DNA from 3 places in the Caproicibacter sp. genome. Region 1 is predicted to be linked to each of the others. Evidence: predicted binding sites of a transcription regulator. Region 1 holds the regulator's gene; each other region holds the start of a gene.
What was found. The regulator Rex, encoded in region 1, represses fermentation and respiration genes when NADH is low (regulators of the CRP and FNR family bind a similar motif). The targets are predictions, from matches to a motif close to ATTGTTAANNNNTTAACAAT.
Positions count from the first base shown of each region.

Region 2: a site for Rex is predicted at 7,045-7,064, ahead of ACLQ3M_RS06635 (glycerol dehydrogenase). Genes of this name have one in related genera too.
Region 3: a site for Rex is predicted at 2,058-2,077, ahead of ACLQ3M_RS03960 (phosphoenolpyruvate carboxykinase (GTP)). Genes of this name have one in related genera too.

Region 1 covers NZ_JBJKOP010000036.1:357,751-368,375, reverse strand. Annotated here, with positions in the region: gene ACLQ3M_RS10955 (hypothetical protein) at 1-416, shown strand, start outside; gene ACLQ3M_RS10950 (DUF2207 domain-containing protein) at 525-2,381, opposite strand; gene ACLQ3M_RS10945 (LemA family protein) at 2,525-3,082, opposite strand; gene ACLQ3M_RS10940 (redox-sensing transcriptional repressor Rex) at 3,160-3,801, opposite strand; gene ACLQ3M_RS10935 (NADP-dependent isocitrate dehydrogenase) at 3,839-5,047, opposite strand; gene ACLQ3M_RS10930 (TraX family protein) at 5,065-5,778, opposite strand; gene ACLQ3M_RS10925 (aconitate hydratase) at 5,784-7,724, opposite strand; gene ACLQ3M_RS10920 (ClpP family protease) at 7,986-8,729, shown strand; gene ACLQ3M_RS10915 (undecaprenyl-diphosphate phosphatase) at 8,774-9,727, shown strand; gene ACLQ3M_RS10910 (DNA translocase FtsK) at 9,740-10,625, shown strand, end outside.
Region 2 covers NZ_JBJKOP010000032.1:86,784-97,408, forward strand. Annotated here, with positions in the region: gene ACLQ3M_RS06605 (hypothetical protein) at 1-337, shown strand, start outside; partial or broken gene ACLQ3M_RS06610 (IS630 family transposase) at 376-896, shown strand; gene ACLQ3M_RS06615 (hypothetical protein) at 871-1,434, shown strand; gene ACLQ3M_RS06620 (hypothetical protein) at 1,561-2,202, opposite strand; partial or broken gene ACLQ3M_RS06625 (IS256 family transposase) at 2,431-3,339, shown strand; gene ACLQ3M_RS06630 (cell division protein FtsA) at 3,597-5,561, shown strand; gene ACLQ3M_RS06635 (glycerol dehydrogenase) at 5,938-7,029, opposite strand; gene ACLQ3M_RS06640 (hypothetical protein) at 7,241-7,390, shown strand; gene pgmB (beta-phosphoglucomutase) at 7,620-8,258, opposite strand; gene ACLQ3M_RS06650 (alpha/beta hydrolase) at 8,255-9,148, opposite strand; gene ACLQ3M_RS06655 (glycoside hydrolase family 3 protein) at 9,161-10,625, opposite strand, start outside.
Region 3 covers NZ_JBJKOP010000025.1:5,100-15,724, forward strand. Annotated here, with positions in the region: gene ACLQ3M_RS03940 (glycosyltransferase 87 family protein) at 1-113, shown strand, start outside; gene rimI (ribosomal protein S18-alanine N-acetyltransferase) at 101-544, shown strand; gene ACLQ3M_RS03950 (hypothetical protein) at 781-996, shown strand; gene tsaD (tRNA (adenosine(37)-N6)-threonylcarbamoyltransferase complex transferase subunit TsaD) at 984-2,000, shown strand; gene ACLQ3M_RS03960 (phosphoenolpyruvate carboxykinase (GTP)) at 2,163-3,926, shown strand; gene ACLQ3M_RS03965 (NCS2 family permease) at 4,178-5,557, shown strand; gene ACLQ3M_RS03970 (exosporium glycoprotein BclB-related protein) at 5,635-6,414, opposite strand; gene ACLQ3M_RS03975 (BclA C-terminal domain-containing protein) at 6,853-7,353, opposite strand; gene ymfI (elongation factor P 5-aminopentanone reductase) at 7,525-8,250, shown strand; gene ACLQ3M_RS03985 (type I phosphomannose isomerase catalytic subunit) at 8,284-9,255, opposite strand; gene ACLQ3M_RS03990 (DsrE/DsrF/DrsH-like family protein) at 9,416-10,625, opposite strand, start outside.

The DNA.
Region 1 (10,625 bases):
CTAACAGGACAATCAGCCTGTGGCCAGGTACCAATCTGAAAGATCAACGTATTTCCTGCGGGAACCGGTTCCTAGCCATCCGGCATGAATCTGGAAATCAAGCCCCGCTCAGAATTGGAACCAACAATCTGCCGGGCTGGATCGCATATGCCGTTAATGGCGTTGTTCTTGTTAAAAGGTTTGTGGCAACTCCTCAGGCAGCCTATCCCGATTCGGGAAGCACCTGCGAAATCCGCCTGACCGAAGATTTTGCGGAACTTTCCTCTTTAAGCCCCATGTATCAGGTAAAACCCGGTGAAACCATCAAACACGTTGAAAACCTGTCTCTTTACCGAATGGACCGCCTGCCAGCTTTTCACGATGAAGATGAAATAGAAAAATGGATGAACGAGTTGTTCGATAATCCCGGTCCATAACCTTGATCATGCACTTGAATTGCTTCAGTAGATAATATTTCTTCAAAACAATATCGTTCTAAAAAACAAAGCACCTGGCTGATGTACCGCCAAGTGCTTTGTTTGTCGTCAGCGGACGCCTCCGCCTCCGCCTCCGCCAAAGCCTCCGCCTCCGCCGGAGAATCCTCCCCCGCCGAAGCCGCCACCTCCAAAACCGCCGCCAAATTTTCCTCCGCCGTTCATGGACGAATTGGATAATCTGGTTGCTGCCGAACCGACTTGCCGGAATGTACTGCCCAGCGCAGCCCCAAAGTCAAAAGCACCCCGCGACGGAGCAAGCCCACCCCAATAAATTCTCGGCCCGAACATGAAGTATAAATAGCTGCCGGCAAAATTGCCGTTAACATACGTTTCATCCCTAAGCTGAGGGTACGCCATTTTGAGCTGTTTGCATACTTCGCCGGAAACCCCCATCATGGTCGCATAGACCAGATATTCCTCCCAGAGTTCAAGCTGGGGAACACCATACTCTTTCATGCGTGAAAATTCGACCATGTATTTTTTCAGTCCATGCCAAACGCCGTATTCGTATTCGCCTTTTTGGCTCAATTTCATTTTCACCGAGCCGCCGACCATCAACAATATGCCGGACAATAACATGGAGACAGGAAGATAAATCAGCAAAACTCCCAGAATATCCGTTCCCGCAAAGAGTACAAACGCAAACAGAATCAACAACACGCCGACCCATTTGGATGCGGAGAAGAAAACAGGCCGTGCCTCGTAATATCCCCGCTGAGAAAGCTCTCTTTTTGTGGCAACGGAAAAGTCCTCCAGCTTACGACCGACATATTCCCCATGAGACTCCGCATATTTTTGAAATTCTCTCATGGTAAATCGATTTCCCGATGTCTCTCCGACGGTGGTAATCAGTTCAAGAAAAACTTTCTCACTTTCCGTCAGCTCTTCTCCCTTTGTATCACCGGTCAGAATAACGGTTAATCGGTCTCCGGTACTTTCAAATTGTACGAATCCTTTTCTGGCCATGCTCAGAAGCGTGGCGCTGAGCATCCTGTTTTTTTCTTTTTCATGAAGTCCGGAATAGAAATAATAAAGGTTGGCAATCCCTCCCGGGCTGTTTCCCTGCGGGATCTCTCTCGTATATTCCGGTACCTCAACCGCATACCTCTTGTTCTTTTTGCGGAGCCGGAAAAAGAAAAACAGAGTAATTCCCAAAAGGAGAACCGCGCCGGCGGCATCAAGAACGCCAAGCAGGAATTCCATTCGAAGCTTCCGCTCGTATTCGTCAGCCCATTTTTGTTCTTCCTGTTCAATCCCCGGCAAAACCGCCTGGGAAACGACATTTTTAGAAGACGGAAACAACTGCGGCGGCATGCAAAGGCGGACTTCAACCGAATGACCCGCCGGAATAGAAGAGGCCGTAAAACTGATTTGATCGTTGGAGTCAATCGACAGATTGCTTTTCACATCCGTATGCAGCCACGCGCGTACATCCTTTTTGTTGCCACCGGACGGAAAGCGGATCGTGCCGTCCATCACAGTGACGGGAAGGCTGAAATTGCTCGGAAGAAAATAGTTATATAAAACCGCCGTGTCCTGATAAACAGTGACAAGATTTTTAATTCTGTAAGTAAAGGTAAACGTCCGGACGCCTTTTTCAATCGAAGGCATAAACCAGCCGATTTCAACCTGATTTCCGGTTTGATAAAGGTAACATTGGTCCTGCATTTCATCGCCGGAAACACTTTCCGGGTCAACATCGCCCGCAAAGGAATAAGGAATCCCCCGGTCCTCGTCATAAACGGTTAAATCTGTAATTTCTGCGGACTCGCCTGCTTTTAAAGAAAAGGACTTATAGATGTTCCGATAGGGTTTGTTGCGGTCTTTTAAATTGATTTTCCATGTTTCAGAGACCGTCATGTCTCCGTTTTCCATCAAAGCCGCGGAAACGTTCAGCTTCTGCAACACTTGCCTTGAGTTTTTATCATAATCATCCGAGCAGGCGGTCAAAGGAAGAAAGCAGAACAAGACCGCCGTTAATAGGAAAAAGGCTCGCAGTTGTAATTTGGGGATAATTTTTCCGGCTTCCCTATGATTCATTATTGATTTCAAAATTTCACCTGCGGGACAGCCCGGTCCGCTTCCTCGATTTCAAAGTATTTTTTCTGGTTGAAATGAAACACCGACGCAATCAGATTTGACGGAAAACGCATGACGTATTCGTTGTATTTCATAGCCGTATCATTATAAAACTGGCGGGAAACGGCAATTTTGCTTTCTATTTCGCGAAGCTGATCCTGCAGATTCAGGAAATTCTGATTTGCTTTCAGATCCGGATACTGTTCCGCGGTCGCGAAAAGATTGACGATTGCCCTTGAAAGCTTGGCGTTATTCTCCATCGCTTCCTCCGGCGTTTTTGCATTCATCGCCGCGCCGCGCCATTTCGTCACTTCCGACAGGGTAGACTTTTCATGCGCTGCGTAACCCTTTACCGTTTCAACCAGATTTGGAATCAGATCAAATCTTTTTTTCAGTTGTACGTCCACCTGAGACCAGCTGTTGTCAACACGGACAGAAAATGAGATCAGCCTGTTGTAAGCCGAAACACACCAGACAACCAGTATCAGCAGTATTGCCAAAAGAATTGCGAGCGGAATCCAACCCATAGAATTACCTCCTTCTGTTTCACCTGTTTCTTATGATCCGATAAAGCTCAAAAAATATGCGGCTGCCTTTCTGCCGTTTATTTGGCAGACTGATCGGAAATCCGGTAGCATAAAGTCATAAGGCTATCATTCAGATGAACATTTTCAACAATAGCGTCGGGGTACTGCATGGAAAGATCATAATGGCTGAAATTCCAGAAATTGCGAATTCCGAGATTATAAAGCTGTTCAGCAAGTTGACTGGCCGCGGTTCTGGGCACACAGAAAATCGCCATGACCGGCTTTTCCTTTTTACAGAATTCCTCCAGACCCGCTACATCCCTCACTTTCAGGTTTGCAAGCTCCGTCCCAATTCGTTCCGGCGAATTGTCGAAAACTCCAATCAGGCGGAATCCCTCCGACTCAAACGACATATGGGTGCTGATTGCCCGGCCAAGGTTCCCGGCGCCGAACAGGATGGTGGGGTATTTACCGGAAAGGCCGAGTATATTGCCGATTTCGTCACAGAGCTGACTGACGATATATCCGTAGCCCTGCTGGCCAAAGCCGCCAAAACAATTCAGGTCCTGACGAATTTGAGAAGCGGTAAGACCCAGCTTAGCCGAAAGCTCCGTCGAAGAAATCCTCGTGACGCCTTTCTCTTTTAAATGAATCAAAAAGCGGTAATAACGCGGCAGGCGCCTGATTACCGACATAGAAACCTTTTCACGTCTTGACATGACGCATTCCTCCAATTCAAGTGAAACATGAAACTGATTAAAGCTGATCCATAGTTCTGCGAACGGCACCCAAAAAGGTTTCCGTATCCACCGTTTTTTTCATTTGTAACGTTGATATTCCCGATAAATCTCCCGTCATTGTTCCGCTTTCCACCGTCCGAATTGAAGCAAGCTCCAGCTTTTCGGCAAATTGAGACAGTTTCGGTATCCCGTCGAGTTCACCGCGCTTTTTCAGCGCGCCCGTCCAGGCAAACAAAGTGGCAAGCGGATTGGTAGAAGTTTTTTCTCCCTTTAAGTGCCGGTAATAATGGCGCTGAACCGTACCGTGGGCCGCTTCATATTCATAGACTCCCTTTGGCGAAACCAATACGCTGGTCATCATGGCCAGACTTCCGAACGCCGTTGCAACCAGGTCGCTCATGACATCACCGTCATAGTTTTTGCAAGCCCAGATGAACCCGCCCTCTGAGCGGATCACGCGCGCAACAGCATCGTCGATCAGCGTATAAAAGTAAGTGATTCCAGCCTTTTTGAACTTTTCCTCATAATCTTTTTGAAAAATATTCTGAAAAACATCTTTAAACCTGTGATCGTATGTTTTGGAAATCGTGTCTTTTGTGGAAAACCAAATATCTTTTTTTACACCAAGAGCATACTGGAAACAGGAGTGAGCAAAATTGGAAATACTCTCATCAAGATTGTGGACTCCCTGAACAATGCCGGATGACTGAAATTCATGGATCGTCATTCGTTTTTCGTTTCCGGCGGCATCCGTAACTACCAATTCCGCCTTTGAGCCCGCAGCGGCAGCCATTTCCACATTCCTGTATACGTCGCCGTAAGCGTGGCGGGCCACTGTGATCGGCTTTTTCCAGGCCGGAACCAGCGGCGTGATTCCCTTGACCAGAATCGGAGTGCGAAAAACCGTGCCGTCCAGAATCGCACGGATCGTCCCATTCGGAGATTTCCACATTTGGTTCAAATCATACTCTTTCACCCGGTCCGCGTTCGGGGTAATGGTGGCGCATTTAACACCGACGCCGAATTTTTCGATCGCCTGCGCCGCTTCAACGGTCACACGATCCTCTGTCTCGTCGCGGTGTTTTAGTCCAAGATCATAATACTCTGTTTTCAGGTCAATATAGGGCATCAGCAAAATGTCCTTGATCTGCTTCCAGATCACTCTGGTCATTTCGTCCCCGTCCATTTCGACAAGTGGGGTTCGCATCTTTATTTTTTCTGCCATGGCAGCATCCTCCAATTCTAAATAAAAAGCTTAATCAGCCCAAGCACCAGCAAATGCGCGGGATAAAAAATATAAAACGTCCATTTGGAGTAACGTCCGCCGCCGCGTTCTCCGCTGTAACGCGATAGAATCGGCAGGCACAGGAAAACACCCGCCTGAAACAGTTGGCTGTAAAGCGGACGCCCCATCGTAACTGAGGAAAACGTACTGAGCAGGACCATTATAATTGCCATGATGGAAAACGATTGCATCTGAAGGCGGAAATTCCCGCGATTTTGCCAGAAGGCAAGGGTGAAAAGAATATCAAAGAACATCCAGTCCCCCGGGAGCGAGAGAACGCAAAGAGCGAAAACCGCCAGCGTCCGGAAAAACGGATTTTCTATTTTATCACTGGCGCGAATTGCCAGAAGGCTCAGAAACAGGGTGTAGATTACGCTGAAAGGGAAAAAACTCAACGGCTTCCCCGTTTCGAACAGAACGAAAGGAATATGGGAAATCAGCGCGAACAGGCCGAGCCTGAAAGCATATTTCTGAAAGTTGTGCGTATGCGCATAGCCTTCCGCCAGAAAAAAGCACATGGTCGGCGCCGTGATTCTGCCGATGATATGCATCAGCTGCCCTGCCGCGGAATAGGTCGGTACAAAGCCCCACGCAACGTGATCAATCAGCATCGCGGTAATTGCAATCCATTTGATTGTGTTTGCCGACAGTTTTTTCACCGACGTGTCCAACTCTCTTACGCCCTTCCGTTTTGTTCCCGTGTGTCGTTCAGCAAACCGCCCGCCAGAACAATTCTGCGCTGGCGCTCGCTCAACACAGGCTTCGCCTGAAAGGAAGTCCCATTCGTCCTGTTTCGGACGGTGATTGTTCGCCCGTCTTGAACCGCGCCGCACACATCGTTCAGTTCCAGTTCATCCATCTGATCGACTGTATCATAATCCTTTTCATTTTCAAAAATCAAGGGAAGAATTCCGGCGTTTACAAGGTTTGCACAGTGAATTCTTGCGAAGCTCTTAACAATCACGGCCTTGACGCCGAGGTACAGCGGAACCAGAGCAGCGTGTTCCCTGGACGACCCCTGCCCGTAGTTCGAGCCTCCGACAATGATGCCGCTCCCGTTTTCCCTGCAGCGCTGCGCAAAGGCTTTGTCGCATACGGCAAAGCAAAACTGCGAAAGATAAGGAATATTCGACCGGTACGGAAGAATTTTAGAGCCGGCAGGCATAATATGGTCGGTCGTTATGTTGTCCCCAACCTTTAAAAGGGTTTTGGCTTTGATGGTTTCCGAAAGGGGACCGGCAACCGGGAGTTCTTTGATGTTAGGCCCGCGGAGAATCGGAAGATCCTTCGCTTTCTCCTCGGAAGCAGGCGGGATAATCATATTGTCGTTGATCTCAAAACAGTCCGGAAGGTTGATTGTAGGCTCCTCTCCCAGGGTTCTGGGGTCTGTCAGCACACCCGAAAGCGCGGAGGCAGCCGCGGTTTCCGGTCCGACAAGGTAGATTTGGGCGTCGGCTGTACCGGAACGCCCGAGGAAATTCCGGTTAAACGTCCGCAGTGAAATTCCGGCCGATTTCGGGGACTGCCCCATTCCGATGCAGGGGCCGCAGGCACATTCCAGGATTCTTGCCCCCGCGTCGATCAGGTCGGCAAGCGCGCCGTTTTCGGCGAGCATGCCGTACACCTGCCGCGAACCCGGTGCAATCGACAGGCTGACGTTGGGGCTGATCGTTTTGCCCTTCAAAATTGAAGCCACTCGCATCATGTCGCGCAGGGAAGAATTCGTGCAGGAGCCGATGCAGACCTGATCAACCTCAATCGGTCCGATTTCCCGAACCGGTTTGACGGCGTCCGGACTATGCGGGCAAGCCGCCAAGGGTTCGATGGAAGAAAGATCGATTTCAATAGTTTCGTCATAGACGGCGTCCGCATCCGGGCGCAGCTCCGTCCAATCCTGTTCCCTCCCCTGTGCCTTCAAGAATTCCAGCGTTACTTCATCCGAAGGAAAAACTGAAGTCGTAGCCCCAAGCTCCGCGCCCATATTCGTAATGGTGGCCCGTTCCGGGACCGTCAGCGTTTTTACTCCATTCCCGGCATATTCCAGAATTTTGCCCACTCCGCCTTTGACCGACAAGCGGCGGAGCACCTCCAGAATCACATCTTTCGCGCTGACCCAGGGGGAAAGCGCCCCGGTCAGAACAACCCTCAGAATTTTCGGCATCGTAATGTAGTATGGGCCACCGCCCATCGCGACGGCGACGTCCAGCCCCCCCGCCCCGATTGCCAGCATGCCGATGCCTCCGCCTGTGGGAGTGTGGCTGTCGGAACCGATCAGGGTTTTCCCCGGGATACCGAAGCGTTCCAGATGAACCTGGTGGCAAATGCCGTTGCCCGGCCTTGAATAATAAATTCCGTGTTTTTTTGCGACCGACTGAATGAACCGGTGATCGTCCGCATTTTCAAATCCGGTTTGCAGCGTATTGTGATCGACATACGCAACCGAGCGTTCCGTGCGAACCCTTGGAACACCCATTGCCTCAAATTCGATATATGCCATCGTACCCGTGGCATCCTGCGTTAACGTCTGGTCTATTTTGAGGCCGATTTCGCTGCCAATCGTCATAGTGCCGCTGACAAGATGATTTTTTATAATTTTCTGTGCCAGTGTCAAACCCATATTGGAATCCTCTCCTAATCTTGAATAATCCATACGGTAAAAGTTGCAAAATTGAATAGACAAAACTATTATGAATTAAAATTCAATTATTGTCAATCAATTAACATTCCGAACGGAATTATTTTTCTGTTTGATTTTTAATTTGTTGATGAATATGGGAACAAATGTTATAATAACAATGAATTAGCGGGCGGGCTGCCCTCCCGCGTGTATGTTATGCCCTTCCAAAGGCAAACTAAGCCTTGTGGGAGGTGCCTATTAATGAGCGAAGAAGAAAACAAGGATGAACGAACAAGTCGGTCAATGGACCACATTGTGGATTCGGGTTCCATCATTACCGGAGATGGAAAACACCTGATTCAATGCATGACCATCATCGGCCAGATTGAAGGCCACACCGTTCTGCCTTCTCAAAACAAGACAACGAAATACGAACATGTGATTCCTCAGCTGGTTGCGATCGACGAAGACCGGGAAATCGACGGTCTGCTGATTATGCTTAACACCGTTGGCGGCGACGTCGAAGCCGGGCTGGCTCTTGCGGAGCTGATTGCGGGCATGAAGAAGCCGACTGTATCGATCGTTCTGGGCGGCGGGCATTCCATCGGGGTTCCGCTTGCCGTCGCGGCCAAACATTCGTTTATCGTCCCCAGCGCGACGATGACGCTGCACCCTGTGCGAATGAACGGCCTGACGCTCGGTGTTCCTCAAACTCTGGACTATTTTGAAAGAATGCAGAATAGAATCACAAAATTTGTGACCGGGCATTCCAAAATTTCCGCCGACCGCCTGACGGAGCTTTCCATGAACACGCAGGAACTTGTTCTCGACATCGGCTCCGTCCTGGAAGGGATGGACGCGGTCCGGGAGGGCCTGATCGATTCTCTCGGCAGCCTTTCCGACGCGGTCGATTGTCTTTACGGAATGATTGACGAAAGAAAGAAAAAGGAAAAAAGGAAAACATCGGAACCGCAAAAAGCATCCAGAGGGAAACAGTCCAAATAATTCGGGGCGGCCCCGTGCCGTCCTTACATAACGGAGGAACTTGCATGACGGTTCTTCAAGCGGTTCTTGAGGGAATCATTCAGGGTGCGACGGAATTCCTGCCCGTGTCCAGCAGCGGCCATCTGTCGCTGAGCCAGCATTTTCTGGGAATACAGCAGCCGAGTCTCTTCTTTGACGTAATGCTTCATCTGGGTACTCTGGCTGCGGTGCTTGCCGTTTATTACAAACTGGTTTGGCGGCTTTTGCTGGAGTTTTTTTCTATGATTCGCGATCTTGTCACGAAAAACCTTACTGCGAAACGAATGAGTCCGGACCGGCGGATGCTTCTGATGCTTTTTCTCAGCCTTGTTCCTTTGTTCCTGCTTTTTCTGCCTGTTCCCGGTTCCGGCCGAAGACTGAAGGATTTCGCGGATCAATGGGCGACCGACGGGGACATTCTGGTGGAGGGTTTTTCTTTGATTGCGACAGGGCTTCTGCTCTCGGCCGGTATTTTTTTCTCCCGGCGGGACGCGAAAATACATAATAAGGAAAAGAGACCCGGTTCAAGACCTTACTCCGGCAGAAAGGAATATAACGCGGGCGACGCGCTGTCAGTCGGACTCATGCAGTGCGCGGCCGCCCTGTTTCCGGGTTTATCCCGCTCCGGTTCCACGCTTTCCGCCGGACTGATCCGCGGAATCAGCCGGAAAACAGCTCTGGATTACTCCTTTGTTCTTGGAATTCCCTCCATTCTGGCTGCGGCCGCTCTGGAAATGAAGGATGCCCTTTCCGCACCCCCTTCCGTACCGGCCGGGGTGATTCTGGCAGGTATCGCATCCGCCGCGCTGGTCGGATTTCTTGCGATTCTGCTCCTGCGATGGATGGTGAATTCCGGTCATCTTGCGGTTTTTGCGATTTACACGCTTGTGCTGGGCATCGTTGTCACAGTGGTTGGATTTGTGGAGCACCGCACGGGAATCAACCTTGTAAGCGGGGCCATACTGAACTTTAACGGATAGAAGGTGTGCCGTTTGGCAAATCAAAAAAGCAGAAAAAAACACGCCGCAAAGCCGGCGGTCAAAAAAACGGTTTCCGCGAAAGACGCGGCCTCCGCGGCCATGCGAAGCGCACAGGCAAACAAACAAAAAAGCCAGATCTATGCCGTTGTTCTGTTTGCCTGCTCCATTTTGATGTTTTGTCTCGTTCTGATCAGCGGTGACCACATCTGGCACTGGTTTCACAACGTGCTTCTCGGCCTGTTTGGCAGCTGGGCGATTCTTTGGCCTGTTCTGCTCTTGTACATATCCATCGTAACCGCTCTGGAACGGCAGGGAACCCATACCGGCGGAAAACTGATTCTGATGATCGTAATCATCGCCCTCTTCTGTGCTTCGGCTTATATTTTTTCCGTCAGCAAAAACGTAACCCTCCACTCATTCTGGACAAGCCTTGTAACTCTCTACACAGAAGGAACGGATCGCGCGGGTTCCGGTTTTTTCAGCGGCCTTCTTGGAATCCCGATTGTCGCCGCCCTCGGGCCGCTTGGGTCTAAAATTGTCATTTTACTGCTGCTCTTTGTCGCCATTATGGTCTTGACCGGGACAAGCCTGATTCAATTATTCCGTACCGTTGCCAAACCGGCCGGAATGGTTAAAAACAGCCTTGATACGGTGCGCGAAAAAAGGATTGAACGCAACCGCGAAAATCTGAACATCGACATCGCGCTCGACGACGACGGGCTACCGCTTCACCCTGTCCGTTCGGCAAATAAAAAGCCGGTCAAGAAAAATGATAAGCTGGAACAACTGGAAAAGGTTTTCTCAATCGGAGTTCCCTCCGCGCAGCCGGAACCGGAGCAAAAGCCGGAAGAACCGTGCAAAACTACCTCCGATGGGAAAGAGGCGGAACCTCCGGCCA
Region 2 (10,625 bases), on a different contig from region 1:
AATCCACTACGATGAGGGTATAAAAGTAAACGCGATTAGTAAGGCAGTGCGGGTCAGTACTTCGGCGATTTATAGACTGCTTAAAAAGAAGCAGAAAACCGGGACGATCGAACCATCATATGAAAACAGTGGCAGACAATCGGAAGTAACACCGGAAAAGTTGGCAAAAATGGAAGCGTTGATCGCTGAGAATTCGGATATTACCCTTGCGGAAATCAAAGAAGCCATGCAGCTGTCTATCCAAAAGTCCGAAATCAGCAATATTCTTCGCAACAAGCTGGGGTTCCGATATAAAAAAAGATGGTACATGCCAGCGAGCGAGACCGGTCAGATGTAAAAGTTAAACGCACCATCTGGAGTAAAATGCAGCGCACAATGCATGCGGCTTCGCTGGTGTTTCTTGATGAAAGCGGCGTCAACACGAATTTGACCCGTCGGTATGGCCGAGCCAAGGGGAAAGACCGCGTGAAGGACAGCGCTCCGCTGAACACACCTAAAACTACAACAATTGTGTCCTCTGTGCGACTTGACGGCACAACGGTTCCCCAATTCTTCTCAGGCTCCATGAATGGCAACATGTTTCTTGATTACATACAGCATGAACTCGTTCCATCGTTACATGCCGGGGATTTGGTTATCATGGACAATCTTCGCTGTCACAAAGTGAAGGGTGTCAAAGAAGCAATTCAACAAACCGGCGCGCACTCTACCTTCCTCCGTATAGCCCGGACTTCAATCCGATTGAAATGATGTGGTCAAAGTTAAAAGCCGTCCTGAGAAAGGTCAAAGCCCGAACGGTGGATTCGTTGCTTGAAGCTCTTCCAAAGGCGTTTCAGACTGTTTCTGTAAGTGATATTAGGGGATGGTTTCGTGAATCTGGCTATTCGCTTTCTTAAGTGGAATTGCTGTAATATTAATAAAAACTTTGAAACAGTAATCGGACTGGAATATGATGAGGAGGTAAATGAAAGCGAAAAAAAGCCAACATGTTTAAGTAAACCAACCTTTAATGTCCTAAAATTTATTTCGGGGCTCGAGTTCGACAATAGTTTGGATAATCCTTGGTTTGATCCTCATATGCCAGCCCTTGCTTCTCTGGCGGGAATGTTCATCGGCGGCGTCTTAGCTGCGTCTAAAAGTCAGGTAGGAACTTATCTGGACATTCACTACTACAAAGTTGCAGAAACAGGGGAAAAGAGAGCTACTGTTAATTGCGGTAATTCCGACTACTATGACATGTTCAATAATTGGAATTATAGCATTTTCCACTCCTTAAGAGATGAACATGGTATCACCGCTTACCCCGAAGATAGAATCCCTGGCTGGGAAGATGCAGTAAACGACTTTGCAAGGTATCAATATGAGAAATTCAAAGGGATACCAGCAAATGATAATTACAAATACGATATCCAAAGGAAAAAATTGAAATCGTAGTTTTTGATGATTGGCAGATAATCGAACGGTTTAATATTATTGAACTCCTAAATCCAGTCACTGAATTGCAGGAAGACATAAGATCATTGTTTAACGTTCAGACTTACTAAAAGATAGACCAGAGAGCTACTCAATGCAGTTCTCTGGTCTATCTCTATTTTTCGTTTCAATGACCTGCAAGGAATCCATAACCCATGGAAGGACATCTCCTGAAGAAAGTTTATTGGAGCTATTAAGTCCACCAACGGCAAAATACGGAATATCCTCACGGAAACAGTAAACATAATTCGAGATTTTCTCCTGATATTCATAGGTATATTTTACTTCTGCAATTCGGCCGTGGGTTCCCTTATATACCTTAAATTGAAAATCTGATGCATTGCCGCCAACCTCTTGAAAATGTTTCATTATGGTGTTTTTATATTCTTCCGTTTTACCTTCAAATAAATTTTTGTATTGCTGGATATCTTCCTGAGAATGATTATCGGAGTAATTTCGGACGCCGATCATCAAGGAAATATCTGCGTCAAGATCTGAGGAATAGGTGTAGCCAGGAAATCTAGCTTCTACAGAATGGCTGGTTAGAGATACCGAATCCCATCCTTTGGGAATCGACCATGTATAGGTTGCATCTACATTCTGATCTTTATTTGTAACTGTTTGCATCTCAACAGGACATTTCCCCAATGGTTCCAGTTTTTGTTTATTGCAGCCAATAGCAGAGGAAAGAAGAAGCAAACAGACCAGAATTAAAAGAAATCTTTTCATGTAATCCTCTTCTCACAGTAAAATAATATTTATAAATATACCATACAAGCAATGAGCTGTCAAAATGTTTCAGTAGGCATAAACCTAATCAAAATTCATATGCCTAGGGGAGCATACCGGCCTTTGAAGTAGAGCAAAAAGAAAACTCCTGTGAAAATGGGAGTTTCTCTTTTTGTATAGCGAAAACCACAAGTAGAACTTGTAGCTTTCGCTATACAAAAAACTGAACGCAAGCGCAGTGAGGCGGCACTGATACAGGTTATTCAGGAGGCGTTCGTGCAGAGCGTGTCCACACGGAAGATGGAAAAGCTGGCTCACCGTCTGGGGATAGAGAACCTCTCCCGCAGTCAGGTCAGTGAGATGACAAAGGGGCTCAATGAACAGGTACAGGAATTTCGCAACCATTCTCTGACGGATACCCGTTATCCTGTCATTTGGACGGATGCCCTGTACGAAAAAGTCCGTATGGATGGCCGTGTCGTCAGCATGGCGGTGATGGTTGTCTGTGGCGTCAACGAGCAAGGGTACAGGGACATTCTCGCCGTGGAACCGATGCTGGATGAATCTAAAGAGAGCTATTCCCAGTTGTTTCAAAGTCTTCTGGACCGCGGACTGAAAACACCTCTGCTGGTGGTTTCCGATGCCAATAAAGGATTGATAGCCGCGATCCGGGAAAGTTTTCCCGGTGCATCCTGGCAGCGTTGCAAAGTCCATTTCATGCGAAATATTCTGGCTCATATACCGCAGAAAGAAAAAGAAGCCTTCGCCGCCCAACTGAAAGAAATCTGGCTGGCGCCTTCCGCCCAGGTAGCCCGACAGCGCGCAAAACAGTTGTCGGAGCAATACGGGAAGCGGTTTTCCAAGGCAATTGAGCTTCTGGAAGATGGGCTGGAGGACTCACTGGCCTTCTATGCATTCCCCGAGCTTGACGCCCGTAAAATCTCATCGACCAATATGCTGGAACGGCTGAACAAGGAAATCCGGCGCAGAACCAACGTCGTCGGGATATTTCCAAACAACGATTCCTACCTGCGGCTGGTAACAACATATCTCATGGAATACGCCGAAGATTGGTCTGTTTCCAGAGCATATTTGAATCCCAGATCAATTCAGACACTTCTGCTAAACGCAGCTTAATTCATTTTGTGGAGCCCCTAAATTGCGAACTTCTCTTGACATACCCTGTTTTGGTGATGTCTAAAAAAGGTTGCTGTTTTCACTGCGATGGAAGAATAATAAAAAGGATTCAGATGCCTGCGGTTTGAATCCTTTTCTTTCCTCATTTTTTATGGTATACTGAATTTAAACATATTTCGGATTATAAAACAGACAGATACCCATGAATTTGTTATAAAACAAGGACGTTAAGACCACTAAAAGGGAGGCTTTGCACATTGGCTGCCTCATCAAAAAAACGATTGAAAGCTCAACCAAAGAATATGATCTTTGCGCTGGATATTGGAACCCGCAAAGTCATCGGAATGGTGGGTACTGTAGAAAGTGGAAAGCTTCGGATTATCGCGATGGAAAAAGAAGCACATACCAAGCGTTCCATGATTGACGGCCAGATCGAAGATATTGAGCAGGTTGCCAAAGTCGCCCACACTGTCAAAAAACGTTTGGAGGCAAAGCTTCAATATACCTTGAAGCGGGTCTGCATCGCCGCGGCAGGACGGGCGCTAAAAACTCAGCGTGCTTCTTTTGAAATGAAATTCCCGCTACCGCAGCGGCTGGATAAAGAAACAATCAGCCGTTTGGAAGCAGGCGCCATCTACGAAGCGGAGGCGGCCTTTACCAATGGTCTGGATACGAATAGCCGCCAGTTTTATTTGGTCGGACATACGATTGTTCAGCACTATATGGATAGCTATCCCGTTTCTAATTTGTTGGATCATCGGGCCGGACTGATTAAAGCCGATGTGATTGCAACCTTTCTTCCCAGTGAAGTCGTGGACAGTTTGTATTCGGTCATGCATAAGATCAATCTGGAGGTTACCAGTCTTACTCTGGAGCCCATCGCTGCCATTAACGCCGTAATCCCTCAAAATCTTCGTTTTTTGAACCTTGCTCTGGTGGATATCGGGGCAGGGACTTCCGACATCGCCGTAACCAGGGACGGGGGAGTTGTGGGGTATACCATGGCTACGGTAGCGGGAGATGAAATTACAGAAGCACTCATGAAAAAGTACCTGCTGGATTTTAATACCGCAGAGTCGATCAAAACACAAATTGGAAGCCAAAAAACCATGCAAGTTACTGATATTCTTGGAAATGAGCAAACCGTCACAAAAGACGATATTATGGATTGTGTCGATAAATCCATGGAGAGTCTTTGCCGTGAAATTTCCGAGCGTATCTATGAGATAAACGGCGGTTCTACCTCTGCTGTTTTTTTGGCCGGGGGCGGCAGCAAACTGGAAGGTATGCGAACAAGCATTGCAAAATATATGAACTTAGACGTTAATCGCGTAGCGATAGCCGGCAACAACTTTGAAACATATGCATTCTCGGATTCATACGATCTGAACGACCCGGAATATGCTACGCCGTTAGGGATTGCCGTTTCCGCGGGACTAAATCTGATTGATGAAAGTTTTCACGTCACTCTAAACGGCAACGAAGCGAAGCTTTTCCGCAACAGTACGATAACAGTACGAGATATTCTGATGATGAACGGATTCTCGTATCATGATCTTATCCCAAAGGCGGGTCAGAAGCTGATTATCCAGTTAAACGGAAAACGGACCGTGTATTACGGGACTCCCGGCGAGCCTGCCGTCCTCCGTGTAAACGGGAAAGAGGCCAAAATTTCAGATTTGGTACATATGGGAGATAATATAGAATTCTCTTCCGCTGTGAATGGTCAAGACGCGAAACGCTGCCTGAAGGACTTGATGACAGACGATCCAAATCAAACGGCCACTGTGAACGGGAACATCGTTTCTCCCGAGACTACGCTGGAAAACGGCGATTCCATTGTTTTGAAACCGGCTCCACCAACGCCGGCGGCGGACTTTTCCGATTCTAAACCAAACTTGGAAACTGCAGATGAACTTTCGGAGGAGGTGTCCCCTGCGGCTCAAGAATCCGCTTCAGAGGAACAGAAATCCGCGACCGCGGTCTCTGCTGATTCTGCATTTTCCGGCGATCAGATTCAATTTGATTTGAACAATCAAACGGTTGTTCTTCCCCAAAAAGAGAATGGCTCTCCATATTACCTGATGGACCTGATCGAACGATCGGGAATCGATCTTGAAAAGCCGACAGGAACGTTTGTTCTACGCGTAAACGGCGTTGATAGTTCTTTTCTTACAGAGTTAAAATCGGGAGATCGTTTAGAAATCTTTTATAAAAGCTAACTCTCGTCTGCAATGATACCAGGGGAAGGTTATGAAGCTGATTCCCAATTTGGCCGAAGACTATTTAAAATCGAGCGAATATTATTGATCGGAAAGTCTGCAAAGCCGGGGTTGCGTTTGCCATGATTCAGGCCCACGTTGGAGGAAACAAACTGATTGCAGATGGTGGCGCACCAACGAGGCCACGAAAGGAAATGCTTTCGTGGCCAATCTTGAACGATAAATAGGGAAAAAGGAGCGCCACGTTTTGCATTGTGTTCGCTGAGGCCTGCATCTAAGATTGAGCGAATGACACAAGGCAGAAGCCCGGAAAGCGGCAGGAATGCCAGCTTTCCGGGCTTCTGTTGTGTACCGAACGCACAGGAGCTTTCCTTTGTTATTCGCCGATGTAATCCTTGCCGAGAGCGTCAGCGGCCAGAATAGCGGCATAAAGCTGTTCCGGAGTAACATCACCCAGCATGTTGTGAATGGATTCACCCGAAGCGCATGCCTTTTCCGCGGCAATCATTACTCTGGACGGGTCGGTCACGCCAACCTCCTTCAGCGTAATCGGCAGACCGACGGAAACGCAGAAGTCCAAAACTTCTTCAATTTCTTCCATGGGAGCGTCTTCCAGAACGAGCTGCGCAACCGTTCCGAACGCGACCAGTTCCCCGTGCATTGTTTTTTCGCATTCTTCCAGCGCGGTAAAACCATTGTAGACGGAATGCGAAGTGGCAAGACCGCCGTTGTCTGCCCCTACGCCGCTTAAATAGGTGTTGGCTTCAATAATAGCCTCAACCGCCGGAGTGAGGATACCGAGTTCAGCGGACTTTTTGGCCTTAAAACCGTCGTCAAGGAGGGTGTCGTAGCAGAGCTTGCAAAGTGCCATGGCGGATTTTGTAATGCCGCCGTTTTCTAGACTGGGAGAATTCGTTTTCTGGCACATTCTGGCTTCAAAATAAGTTCCCAGTGCGTCGCCCATGCCGGAGACGAGAAAGCGGATCGGCGCTTTTACAATAATAGAAGAGTCAACAATGACCGCATCCGGATTTTTGGGATAGAAGATATACTTTGCAAAGGACCCATCGTCGTTGTAAATTACGGAAAGGCCGGTGCACGGAGCATCTGTAGCACATACGGTCGGAATAATTACAACCGGAAGCCCTTCGTAATAAGCTGTGGCTTTCGCTGTGTCAATTGCGCTGCCGCCGCCAATCGCGCAGATTACACCGATCTTGTTCTCTTTTGCAATTTTTTGCATTTTATCGATTTCCCCGACCGAACTGATGCCGCCGAAAATCTCAAATTTTATAGATGCATTTTTGCCTGCGAAGCTCTTTTCAATTTTGGGCCGCGCTGCCTTGTAGCCGCTTTTGCTGCATATAAAAAGAATGGATGTGCCTAAATCTTTCACATGATCATACAGTTCGAGTAAAGCATCAGGGCCCTGAACATATTTTGACGGTGCTCTCATTAAAGCCAGCATTTATTATCGCTCCTTCATGTTAATATTTTAACAATATTAAGTATAATGAATTTTTAGTAGTTTTTTCGCTTCAGTCGAAAATTATTAAATAAATTTGATCATCCCTCGCAGACTCCATATTTTCAGTAAGAGTGCGATTCCAGTCAAAACCATGTTTTTCCTTGAGTCGTGAGCCATTTTATTAAGGACGTCTCTGGTTATCAGAAAGGTCATGACAAACGGTTTTCATGCGGTAAAACTTTCAGATGAAATTGGGACCAAGCAGGCAGCCGCGCAACTCGGTGCGGCCTACTACACGCTGCCGGAATGGCTCCAGAAGCGCAAGGTTTACGGTGATCACGCTTCGGGCTGCTTTGGCTAAAAGCATCGTGTTCCGGTACATTATGACTTGTTGCAATCGTATTTAAATCCATACCGGCAGTCGGGCTTGTTCATACTCTGCACGATTCTTGACTTTACCGCTCAAAGTAAAAAACCCGAAAAGCAGCATGTATGCCAGCTTTTCGGGTCTGTTTTTTGCATATTGGTCCAAATGGCGGGGGTATCCAAGGAACATTGAAAGGAAAAATGGCAAACCGATTTTTATGGTATCATTCCAAGTTGAGAACTTCAGCAATCTGCATCATAGTATTGACCCGGTAATCCGCAAGAGAGGAGCTCGCTGCGTCGCCAACTGCGATTGCCGTCATGTTTCCCGCTTTCGCCGCCTCAATTCCTGCAACCGCATCTTCCACGACAACACAGTCCTCTGGCTTTGTTTCGAGTTTTCGGGCAGCGACAAGAAATACCTCGGGGTCCGGTTTGGAATGCTGAATTTCAGTTCCGTCAGCAATCGCGTCAAAAACGGTTTCAAGACCGATTTTTTGAAGAATCTTTCTGGTGTTTTTGCTGCTACTTCCGATCGCGATTTTTACCCCGGCTTTTTTCAGGCGGTTGATTAATTCCATCACTCCGGGTAAAATATCCGAATGCTTCAGATTGTCGAGCAGCTTTATATAAATGTCGTTTTTGTACTGCATCAATTCTTGTTTTTGCTGTTCACTGTAAGACTTTTCCGACTTTCTCAGGATGATTTCCAGAGATTCGGCGCGGGAAACGCCGCGGAGCAGATTGTTGATCTGCCGGTCAAATGGAATTCCATTCCGGTCGGCCATGGACTTCCAAGCCATAAAATGCAGGTCGTCGGTGGATACAATCACGCCGTCCAGATCAAAAATAACGGATTTCAAGATTTCTGTGTCCTTTCTGCCATTCCCTGTTTCAGCCATTCCAGACTAAGAGGGAGCCAGTAGGGGATGCTTAGCCCCTTGATTTCCGCTTCGCTTTTCGTGTTTTCATCACAAAGAGACATCCCATGCGGCCCTTTTTCAAACAGATGCAGTTCACAGGGGACATGAACCGAATGGAGCGCGGTGGCAAGTCCTAACAGATCCGTGGGAGGGATCAGGCTGTCTTCATAGGTGCCCCAGACGAATGTGCGAGGCACTTTTTCGTGGATTTTAGGAATCAGGTTCAGGGATGCGGCTTCCTCCTGCGTTATATTTTCGTGCCCAATCATGATTTCCTGGATACTTGGGCCGCGAAAATCCGGAATCAGGCCCTGCTCCATCATTTCCAGTACGAATTCAGGAGTTTTCCTGTTTTGGGGAATCAGGGATACAGCGGGATAACCTAATATAATATGATTCGGGCGGGTTTGATCTTTCGTCAGACCCATCTCGTCGGTGAGGAGAGGCTGATTGAAATAGACACCCAGAGAGAGCGCCAGATTCCCTCCGGCGGAAAACCCGATTACCGCGATATTGTCACTGTCGAGCAGCCAATCCTCCGCGTTTTGGCGGATAATGCTCATTGCCCTGGCAAGTTCTTTCAGGGCAGTGGGGAACGGGTGATCAATTTTGACGGAGTATTCGAGTACGAAAGTGTGGTATCCCTTTGCCGCAAATGCCAAGGCAACGGGCTCGCCTTCGTTTTTCGAAATCATAGTATACCCGCCCCCCGGGCACACCACAACAGCCGGGCGACGGATGCCTTTTTTGGCAAATTCCCCGTCATCCAGAATGTTTGCGGTCAGCTTGGCGTCGCTGCTGTCGGACACCGAAAAAACAAGATTTTTCATCAAATATCTCCTTTAAAGCTTTGTGTCCCATTTCCCGCAGAAGGGGTCCACAGGATTTTTCCCGACAAACTCGGAGCGCCCCAAAAGCTTATCTACCAACAGCTCCAGGGTATAGTCGTTCACGCCGTATGTATTGATGTATGTCGGTACACGCGGCACGTCCAGCAGATGATACGGGTTTTCTACCGAAATAAAAACGGTGGGAATGGACTTAAAGTAGATCGGAACGTTCAGGCCCATGGGATTCTGCCATTCAATCCGCACAACGGTTTGATTCGATTTGGTGGCAAGGCTGCAAAGGTAGAGAATCAGATCGTAATCTTCACACATTTTTAAATAGGATGCCTGGTGCCCTTCATAGACGCCGTCCGCGTGGAAAAGGGTTACCGTAAATCCCTCTTTTTCAAGCAGCCCGCGTAATTGGCCCGTAAGGCCCGACTCTCTGGAGTAGCCGATTGCGTTTGCTTCGCCCTCAATGCCATACAGAAGAACGCGTTTCTGCTTTTCGGGAGACAGTGGAAGCAGCCCCGGCTGTTCCTTCACAAGCGTGATGGAGCGGTCGGCGATCTCACGCGCCGTTTGACGGTGCTCTTTGCAGCCAAGCACACGTTCCGCAGCCTTAGCGTCCGGAATGTTGTTCTTATTATGAAGCCCAAGCGAGGCTTTCAGCGCAAGAATCCTGCGGACGGCTTCCTCCAGCCTTTCCCGGCTTAGAAGCCCGTCTTGAAAGCCCTTTCGCATAAAACCGACATCTTCCTCCAGATTCTTGGTGAAGAGAAACATGTCGCATCCGTTTTCAATCGCTTTTGGAACCGCCTGATCGCGCGGCATAGCCATGGCGAACCCGGCCATCGTGGTCGCGTCGGTCAAAATCAGTCCGTTAAAACCCATGCTCCCGCGCAGAAGTCCCTTGAGAAGTTCCGGCGAAAGCGAAGCGGGAAGAATATCGGCGTCCGAGAGAGAGGGGTTCAGCTTTTTGGAGTATTGCGGCTGCGAGATGTGGCCCACCATCACAGTCTTGGCCCCGTGGTCGATCAAATAGCGGTAATTCCTGCCGTAGGTTGCTTCCCAATCCTCCGGGGAGAGAGAATTGACGGAGGTGACAAGGTGCTGGTCCCGTTCATCGGTTCCGTCGCCGGGAAAATGCTTGATGGAAACGCAGATGCCCTGCTCCTGGCAGCCCTTCAGATATGCTTCTCCACAGCGGAGCACCATGTCGGGGTCACTGCCGAAGGTGCGCGTGTTGGTGATTGGATTGCGGAAATTGTAATCGATGTCGATCACAGGGGCAAAGGCGAAATTAGCGCCGACGCTTTTGCCTTCCTCCGCGCAGATTTTTCCAAGCTGATAAGCATAATCGGGGTCGCCTGTCGCGGCTACCGCCATATTGGAGGCGATTCGAGTCCCCTCCTGTGCAATGCCTTTCCCGCCGTTTTCCAGGTTTGCTGCAATCAGCATGGGAATGCGGCTGTTTCGC
Region 3 (10,625 bases), on a different contig from region 1:
AGCTGTTTTCCGTTTTGATGCTCTTTAACCTGATCTGGGTCGCGATTCACATTATCTACCGCATCCGGGACGGCTCGGACTGGAAGGTGATGAGACGGGGATGGACGGACTGAAGCTGGTCCCCATGGCGCCGCGGCATCTGGACCGCCTCGCCGAACTGGAACGGCTCTGCTTTGCACAGCCGTGGACGAGGGACGGGCTTGCCGCCGAGCTTTCCAGCGATACCGCCGTCTTTCTGACCGCGGAGAGCGGCGGAGAAATCGTCGGCTACGCCGGGATGCACTGTGTCTGCGGGGAATGCTATGTGGACAACATCGCCGTTTTCCCCGCTTTTCGGCGCCGGGGCGTCGGGCGCGCGCTGACGCGGGGGCTGATCGGCCGGGCGCGCGGACGGAACGCGGAGTTTCTCAGCCTGGAGGTGCGTCCCTCCAACACGGCGGCGGTCGCGCTGTATCAATCGCTGGGACTTCGCCCCGCCGGGAGAAGGAAGAACTTTTACCGGAACCCGACGGAGGACGCGCTGATTCTTACCCTGCGTTTTTAGGATGTTTATTTTCTCTCGCCGCTCTTGATACCGACCATTTGGATGCATCGCCGCGCTGTTCCCCCGACCCGTACTTTGGCCTTTCGTACGGGACCGAAAGTACGGGCCTGTGCGGGGTCGAAAGCCCGCCGCACGCCGCCCTTCGGGGCTGGAAGAAAAAATAGGGGTTCAATTCCTGAATGGGAAAGATCGAGTATGAAATTCAACTCAAATTTAAGAATCAGGGGGAATGCAACATGACAAAACGCGAAACCCGTCTGCTGGCGCTTGCCTGCACGTTCATCGGAATTGTGATCGGTTTTTTGCTTGCGCCGATCAAGGCCGGAACCACCGTTTCCTGCGGCAACAACAATACGCTTGAGGGACCGGACGCCAAGAGACGAAAGCACCGCGGCGGAAAGCGCTTCCGGACGCGGGAAGAAGAACCCGGGGAGGATACATGCGAATTCTAGGAATTGAAAGCTCCTGTGACGAAACCGCCGCCGCCGTTGTGGAAGACGGCAGAATCATTTGTTCCAACGCGGTCGCGTCGCAGATTGAAGAACACCGGCTTTACGGCGGTGTTGTACCGGAGATCGCCTCCCGCAGGCACTGCGAGGCGATCTCCGGAATTGTGAAAAACGCGCTGGACGACGCCGGGACAAGCCTGGACGGAATCGACGCGATCGCGGTTACCTGCGCGCCCGGGCTGATCGGCGCGCTGCTGGTCGGCGTCAACTTCGCGAAGGGTCTGGCCCTGTCGACGGGGAAGCCGCTCGTTCCGGTGCACCACCTGCGCGCGCATATCGCCGCGAATTACCTGACTTTTCCGGAGCTTACGCCGCCGTTTCTCTGCCTGGTGGTTTCCGGCGGCCACACGCACCTGATCGACGTCCGGGACTACACGGACCTGCGCGTGCTGGGCCAGACCAGGGACGATGCGGCGGGGGAGGCGTTCGACAAGGCCGCGCGCGCGATGGGCATGCCGTACCCCGGCGGGGTAGAGCTGGATAAAGTTGCAGAGCAGGGGAATGATAAGGCATACAAACTCCCGCGCCCGTCCGTGGACGGGGCTCCGTTCGATTTCAGCTTTTCCGGCCTGAAAACCAACGTGCTGAATCAGCTGCACAACGCGCGGCAGCGCGGAGAAACGGTCTCGATTCCGGATCTTGCGGCGTCTTACCGCAGGGCGGTCGTGGACTGCCTGGTGCGGAACACGCTGCTTGCGGCGGAGGAAACCGGTGCGAAAAAGCTGGTGACGGCGGGCGGCGTTTCCGCAAACTCGCTGCTGCGGCGGGAACTGAAGGCGGTGTGCCGGGAACGCGGCCTGTCTTTTTACTGCCCGCGGCTGGACCTTTGCGGCGACAACGGCGCGATGGTTGCGGCTCAGGGCTTCTATGAGTATGCGGCCGGGAACGTCGCCGGACCCGGCCTGAACGCCCGCGCGGAGCTTTCTGTGGAATCCCTTTCCGTTTAATTTTGCAGGACGCGATTCATCATTATTCATTATTCCGCATAAGCATAAAATAGCAAAATTGATATATTCTTAACAATCAGATGCGATGTTATTGCACAATACGAAATGTTGTATTATAATGGCAGTATATTCATTAGGCCATTGGGCCGAAAGGAGAAGCATATGACTCAGAATCAATCGGTACTGGAATGGATGGAAAAGATGAAGGAGTTGGTCTGTCCGGACAGGGTGATCTGGATTGACGGGACTCAGGAGCAGCTTGAATCGTTGAGGGCCGAAGCTTGCAAAACCGGCGAGATGATCAAGCTCAATGAAGAGAAGCTTCCCGGCTGCTATCTTCATCGCACGGCCGTAAACGATGTGGCACGCGTGGAGGGACGCACCTTTATCTGCTCCCGCAGCGAGGAGGACGCGGGCCCCACCAACCATTGGATGGAGCCGTCAAAGGCCTATGAAATGCTGTACGGAATCGCGAAGAACAGCTATCGGGGCCGCACCATGTATGTGATACCTTATTCTATGGGCCCTGTGGGCTCACCGTTTGCCAAAATCGGCATTGAACTGACCGATTCCATTTATGTTGTTCTGAATATGAGCATTATGACCCGCGTCGGCAACGAGGTTGTTAAAACTCTCGGCAACAGCAGCGACTGGGTGCGCGGCCTGCACTGCAAATGCGAGATCGACGAAGAAAAAAGATACATCTGCCATTTCCCGGAGGACAACACGATTATTTCCGTCAATTCCGGTTACGGCGGGAATGTTCTGCTCGGCAAAAAATGCTTTGCGCTGCGCATCGCGTCCTTCCTTGGCAAAAACGAGGGCTGGATGGCGGAGCACATGCTGATCCTCGGCATTCAGAATCCGCTGGGCGAAATCAAATATGTGGCGGCGGCGTTCCCGTCGGCCTGCGGCAAGACGAACCTCGCCATGCTGATTCCGCCGGAATTCTACCGTCAAAAAGGCTACAAAATCTGGACGGTCGGCGACGACATCGCCTGGATGCGCATCGGGCCGGACGGCAGGCTTTGGGCGATCAACCCGGAAAACGGATTTTTCGGCGTGGCGCCGGGAACCAACGTGAAATCGAACCCGAACGCGCTTGCGACGACAAAATCAGGCACGATTTTTACAAATGTTGTGCATAATCTGGATGACAACACCGTCTGGTGGGAGGGATTGGACCACAATCCGCCGAAGAACGCCGTGGACTGGAAGGGCCGCCCGTGGGACGGCACCAGCAGCAAGGAAAAGGGCGCGCACCCGAACAGCCGCTTTACCGCACCGGCGAAAAACTGCCCGTGCATCAGCCCCGAGTTCGAAAACGGACGCGGAGTTCCGATTTCCGCAATTATTTTCGGCGGCCGCCGCGCGCGCACTACGCCGCTTGTGTATCAGTCCAGGGACTGGAATAACGGCGTGTTTGTAGGCTCCATCATGGCGTCTGAAACAACCGCGGCCGCGACCGGCGCCGTGGGCGTCGTCCGCCGCGACCCGATGGCCATGCTGCCGTTCTGCGGCTACCATATGGGCGATTACTTCAAGCACTGGATCGACATGGGCGAAAGGCTCGGCGACAAGGCTCCGAAGATTTTCAATGTAAACTGGTTCCGTCTGGACGACGAAGGCCATTTCATTTGGCCGGGCTTCGGCGACAACCTGCGCGTGCTCGAATGGATTCTGCAACGCTGCGAGGGCAAGGCGGACGCGGTCGACACACCGATCGGCTTTGTGCCGAAAGCGGATGACATCAACCTTTCCGGCCTGGATCTGACCGTCGACACGCTCAAGACGATTCTGAACGTCGACAGCGCGGACTGGGCGAAGGAAGCCGACGGAATCGAAGAGTTCTATCAGAAATTCGGCGACAAGCTCCCGAAGGAACTGAAAGCGGAACTTAAAAAGCTGAAAGAAAAACTTGCATAAATGACTCATGCGGAATGCGCCGGCTTGTCCCACTCGGGACGGACGGCGCATTTTATATTGCAAGAAAATCAGCCGAAATTCCTTATAATTCGGCATCGTTTTATAAAAAGTATGAATAAACTGTTTCTGAATTAAAAATTTTGTGTAAATGCAATATTGCGTTTTCACAAAGGAACCGATATACTTAACCTGTAATCGAAACGGGACCCGGCAATTTTGTCGGGCGATTTTTATTTTACGGAGGAATCGAAATGGCAGACAGTACAACGTCGGCGATCCATCCCAAGGGCGACTTTTTTAACCTGAAGGGGAACCACACGGATATCCGCACGGAGATCATCGCGGGGCTTACCACATTTTTCACGATGGCTTACATCATTTTTGTAAACCCGGCGATTCTCGGCGACGCCAAGATGGACAAGGGTGCGGTCATGCTTGCCACCTGTGTCGCCTCGGCGATCGGGACGCTTTTAAGCGGCCTTTTGTCCAACTACCCGCTGGCACAGGCGCCGGGCATGGGCCTGAACGCGTTCTTTGCCTACACCATCTGCGGCACTTACGGCTATTCCTGGCAGGCGGGCCTGTCCGCCGTGTTCATTTCCGGCGTCATCTTCATTGTTCTTTCCGCCGGAGGAATCCGCGAAAAAATCGTGGATGCGATACCGCTTCCCATGAAAAAGGCCATCAGCGGCGGAATCGGGCTGTTTATCGCAATCGTGGCGCTTAAGGGCGCGGGAATCGTCGCGCCGAGCGAATCCACCATCATTACGCTGGGCAATTTCACGAATCCTACGACGGCGCTTGCCGTGATCGGAATTTTCATCACCGTCCTCCTGGTGGTTCAAGGCGTAAAGGGCGGCCTGTTCATCAGCATTCTGGCAACCAGCGTCGTGGGCGCTGTGATGCAGTTCGGGTTCGGCGCCAACGTCGGCATTTCGCAGGGCCTTTCGGTCGGCGGTTCGCTTGCCCCGACCTTTGGCAAATTCACGGGCGGCTTTTCCGAGCTGCTTCACACCAATGAAGGCATCGGTGTGGCGTTCTTTTCCCTGATTGCGGTCCTGATTTCCCTGACGATGGTCGACATGTTCGACACGGTCGGCACGCTGTACGGCACCGCCGGCAAGGCGGGCTTCCTGACTCCGGAGGGCAAGCTGCCCAACGCGACGAGGGCGCTGATGGCCGACGCGATTGCAACCTCCGTCGGCGCCGTGTTCGGCACCTCCACCGTGACCACCTATGTGGAATCCAGCGCGGGTATTTCGGAGGGCGGCAAAACCGGCCTGACCAGCGTGACCACCGCCATTTGCTTCATCCTCGCGATTTTCCTTGCTCCGTTCCTCGGCTTTATTCCGGGCTCCGCGACGTACCCGGTCCTTCTGATCGTCGGCGTCATGATGATCGGCGGCGTGAAGGATGTCGACTGGGACGACATGGAAATCGCGATTCCCTGCTTTTTGACGATCGCAATGATGCCGTTCGCGTACAGCATTTCCGAAGGCATCGCGTTCGGCAGCATCAGCTATTGCTTCATCAAGCTGGTGCGCGGCAAGGTTAAGGAGGTCAGCCCGATCATGTACGGGATCGCGGTGCTCTTTATCATCCGCTACATTCTGGAATACGTTCACTTCTGAGTTTCATTTAAACGATGGGAAGCCCCTCTCCGAGTTTACGGAGAGGGGCTTCCCTTTTTCGTTCCGGGAGTGCGCCGTCAGCTGATGCCAACGCCCGCGCTGGCATAGCCCGCGATCGTATTGACCAGGGAAACGCCCGTCGCGGTGGCCGAAAAGACCATCAGCAGCCGCGTCTGGGCGGTGACCGGAATGGCGAGCCCGGTCGTGATGGCATTGAAGGTGTCGCCGATGGCGATGGCGCCGGTCAGCGGCGGAAGTGTTACAAGCGCGCCGGCAACCGGTGAAAACGTGTCGTTCGGGGTCGGCGAGCTGTAAAGCTGTGCGGTGATGGTCACGGTCGTTCCGGCAAGCGCAAGCGCCGCGGTCACGCTGAAATAGGCGGCGACGGAATTGATGACGCCGTCACGAGGCATTGAGAACGCAAAGTTGGTCAGGCCGGACAGGTCGATGACTCCCAAAGCGAGGGCACCCGGCGCGTTCAGACCGAACCCGATCAATCCCAGGGTTCCGACCAGACCTCCCGCCACGGTTGTCAGAGAGGTTGGAGTGCCGGATGCGAATGGAATGATAGCACCCGCACCCGCAGCGCCCGCTGCGCCCGTGGGACCTGTCGGCCCCGTCGGCCCGGTAACGCTCAGGCCCGCCGCGCCCGTGGGACCTGTCGGCCCCGTTGGCCCGGTAATGCTCAGGCCCGCGGTTCCCGTTGGCCCCGTCGGTCCGGTCGGCCCGGTAACGCTCAGGCCCGCCGCGCCTGTGGGGCCCGTCGGCCCGGTTGGCCCGGTAATGCTCAGGCCTGTTGCGCCCGTGGGGCCAGTCGGCCCTGTGGGCCCGACGGGTCCGATAATGCTGATACCCATGGGCCCTGTCGGCCCGGTTGGACCCGGCAGCCCCGGAAAGCCCGGAGGTCCCGGAAAGCCGGGAGGTCCGGGAGGGCCCGGAGGTCCGGCGGGACCGGGATCGCCCGTGAAGCCCTGAAAGCCCATCGGGCCCCTCGTACCGGGAGGTCCGGGAGGCCCCGGAGGGCAGAAGCGTCCGCCGGGCGCCGCGAAGGCGGGGTTGGAGCTTCCGGCCGGATCCCGGCCGTTACGGCGTGGAAAATTTTGATTGCAACCCAAGAAATCCCCTCCTGCTGTCAAAACGGATTCGCCGGCAGTAAGCCGGCTACCTTTTCTACCATAATATGCCGAAAGTTCTTCTGTGCCAATAATATTTTAAGTGACTTGCGGCAGGATTTGTCCAAATAAGGAATAAAAAGCTTCCCAATCCGGCAAAGCCGGAATTGGGGAGCAGAGGGATTAGCAGGAAATCCGCACGGCGGTGATACTGGCAGAGGATATTGTAGAAGCACCGCTTACGGTGAGGGAAACAACGCCGCCGGCGGGTACGCTGACGATTGCCTGGCCGCTGTAATGGGTGTCCGTCGTGGTAATGGCGGCGGAGCCTGCGACCGGTACGCCGTTGAGAGCCAGACCTAACGTAACGCCCGCAATAGGCGCCGTGACGGAAATATGATATTGAATCAGATAAACGCCCGGCCTGGTGAACAGCAGATTCCCGCCGGACAGTACGATGTCGGGAGTGGAGCTGCCGGTCCCGAAGACCACGGGTGCGCCGGCCGCTACCGCCTGGGATGCGGTGGTATAATAAAACGCATAGGAAGGAACCCTTAGATCACAGACAGGCGGGCAGGGGACGCATTGGCAGCACTGGCATTGGTACGGATCGCGGCTAATGGGAAGAAACGCTGGGAAGATCCGGTTGCAAGAGCAAGGATCGCTGCAATTGAAACAGCTCAAAATAAAACCTCCTTTTCACTTATGCTGAACGGTCTTTTACAGACCGTTCCCTGTATATACTATGCGGGAAAGGAGAATTTGTCTGCCGTTCGGCGAATTTCCGTACCGCTTTTTCCGGCGTTGTGGTATAATCGGCATTGAGAATCAAGAGGGGAGAAAGGGGAGTTCCGCGTGAAAAAAGCGCTGGTGACGGGGGCCTCCGGGGGGATCGGACAAGCGGTCGCCGCCCGGCTGGCCGCCGACGGCTACAAAGTGTATCTGAATTATTTAAAAAATGAAAAAGGCGCGCGCAGCCTTTGGGAAAGGCTGACGCGCGCCTGCGGCCCGGAATCCGCCGTTCTGGCGCGGGCGGATATTTCCGATTCCGCCCAGGCGGCGGAACTGTTCCGCTCCGCCGGAAAGCTTGACCTGCTGGTCAATAACGCGGGGATTGCGCAGCAGAAGCTGTTTACCGACCTGACAGACCGCGACTGGGACGAGATGTTCAATGTGGATGTGCGCGGCGTTTTTCTGTGCTGCCGCGCCGCCCTTCCCGATATGATCCGGGAAAAGAGCGGCTGCATCGTCAATATTTCTTCCATGTGGGGGCAGGTCGGCGCTTCGTGCGAAGCACACTATTCCGCCGCCAAAGCCGCCGTCATCGGGCTGACGAAAGCGCTCGCGAAAGAGGTCGGCCCCTCCGGCGTGCGGGTCAACTGCATTGCCCCGGGCGTGATCGACACCGAAATGAACGCGGGGTTTTCCGAACAGACCATGGAAGAGCTGCGGGAGGAAACCCCGCTGTGCCGCATCGGCTCCCCGGAGGATATTGCCGCGGCGGTGTCGTTCCTTGCTTCCGAACAGGCGGGCTTCATCACCGGGCAGGTCCTGGGGGTCAACGGCGGCATGGTGATCTGACCACCCGGAAAAACGGCAAACGGCTGCTCCGGCTCAGACCTCGGTCAGCAAAATTTCGCAGTCTCCTTTTACGGTGTACCGGCCGAATCCCGCCGGGAGGAAGACGCTGTCTCCTTTTGCAAAGGTCAGAAGCGTCCGGCCGCGGTCCAGAATCAGCGCGTCGCCGCGCAGGCATAAAATGGACTGAAAGCTTTTTTCGCTCGCGCAAAGCGCGTGTTCCGTAATTTTCATGCGGTTGACGGTGAAATATTCGCACGAGCCGAGCAGGGTTTTTACGCAGCCCGGTTCCCGGATTTCGTCCCCCTGCGGGCCGACGGGACGCGAGGGGCGGCTTCGGCGGGTAACGTCGAGCGCCTGCGGAATATGCAGCTCGCGCGGTTTTCCGTCCGCGCCCGGGCGGCCGTAATCGTAAATGCGGTAGGTCAGGTTGGAATTCTGCTGGATTTCCGCAATCAGAATCCCCGCGCCGATGGCGTGCAGCGTTCCGGATTCGATATACAGCACGTCCCCGGGGTGCACCGTCACCTTGTTGAGGACTTCGGTCAGCGTGTTGTTCTCAATCCGTTCGCGGAATTCTTCTTTGGAGATCTCGTGGTCGAAGCCGTAATAGAGGTACGCCCCCTCCTCACAGTCAACGATGTACCACATTTCGGTTTTGCCGAATCCGCCGCCGTGCGCGCGCGCGTACTCGTTGTCGGGGTGAACCTGAATGGAGAGCGCGTTCTTTGCGTCGATCAGTTTAATCAGAACCGGAAAATCGGGAAACTTTTCGCAGTCGGTTCCAAGAACCCGCCTTCCGGCTTTTTCAAAATATTCGTTCAGAGTCAGCCCCCGGTACTCGCCGTTCGCGATGACCGCGGGCCCGTCCGGGTGGCAGGAAAGAACCCAGCTTTCCGCGACTTTCGCCGCGCTGCTCTGCTGACGGTATTCGGTTCTCAGCCGGGTGCCTCCCCAGATATAATCCTTGCAAACGGCGTTCAGCCGGATCGGATACAGCTGTTCCATCTGAAACACTCCTTAAGAAACATGGATTTGTAAGCGAATGAAAATAATCCCAAAAACGATTATACCCGGATTGAGGCGCAATTACAATTACAGAACGAAAAAAACGAAAATCCCGCCGCCGGTATGTCCGGCAGCGGGATTTGAAACCTGCGGGAAGCGTTTAAATGAACAGGTTCGTGTCGGACTGTTCCGCCGCGCCCAGGAAGGTCGCGACTCCGGCGACCTCGACTCCGTCGATCAGTTCCTCTTTGCGGATTCCCATAATGTCCATGGACATCTGGCACGCGACGATCCGCACGCCGGAGTCCATCGCGGACTGGAGCAGTTCTTCCAGCGAAGAAACGTGCTTGCGCTTCATCACGCCGCGGATCATTTTCGGACCGATGCCGAGCATGTTCATGCGGGAAAGGCCGAGCTTTTGCGTGCCGCGCGGCATCATGGCGCCGAACATTTTTTCAATCAGGTTCTTTTGGACGCCGACGCGGTTGTTTCTGCGCAGAACGTTCAGGCCCCAGAATGTGAAGAACATCGTTACCTTCCGCCCCATGGAAGCAGCCCCGTTCGCGATGATCAGGGAAGCGATGGCGCGGTCAAGGTCTCCGCTGAACACGATGATGCTTTTGTCGTTTCCGCCCGCGGCGGGCGCGGAAGCCGGAGCGGCGGGCACCGGAGCGTCCTTCTGCACGCGGACCTCATAGACGGTGCCTTTCCGCTCGGAGCCGAGCAGGCGGTTTCCGGTCCGTTCGCACCAGACGCCGATGTCTGAGACAAAGCCGGGGTCCGTCGCGCGGATGCACAGGGTCTCGCCCTCCGATGCCGCTTTCACGGCCTGCGCCGTTTTCATGATCGGGCCGGGGCACTGCAGGCCGCAGGCGTCCACCTCAATCGTCTTTTCGGGGGCGGAGGGCGGCGCGGGTTTTACCGGCTCACAGTTTTTTTTTATGCCCACGCAGTCGGTGGGCGAGGGGGCGGACGGCTTGTCGTGAACGTCGCGCCAGGTCTTCATCCCGCCGCTCAGGTTGTAAACGTCGAACCCGTGCTGCGCAAGGATGCGGGACGCGACATAGCCGCGCAGGCCCACCGCGCAGTAGGCGTAGACCGGTTTGTCTTTCGGCAGCTCGGAAAGGCGGTTCCTCAGTTCGTCGACCGGAATGTTGACGGCGCCGTCCAGCATGCCGGTCGCGGTTTCCTCCGGGGTGCGAACGTCGAGGAGCGTAACCTTGGAGCGGTCAAGACCGTCCGTGTCCTCCGCGTAGAAAGGCTTGACGTCCCCGCGCAGCATGTTGGCGGCGGTAAAGCCCAGTATGTTCACCGGGTCTTTCGCGGAGGAATAGGGCGGCGCGTAGCACAGCTCCAGCTTTTCCAGGTCG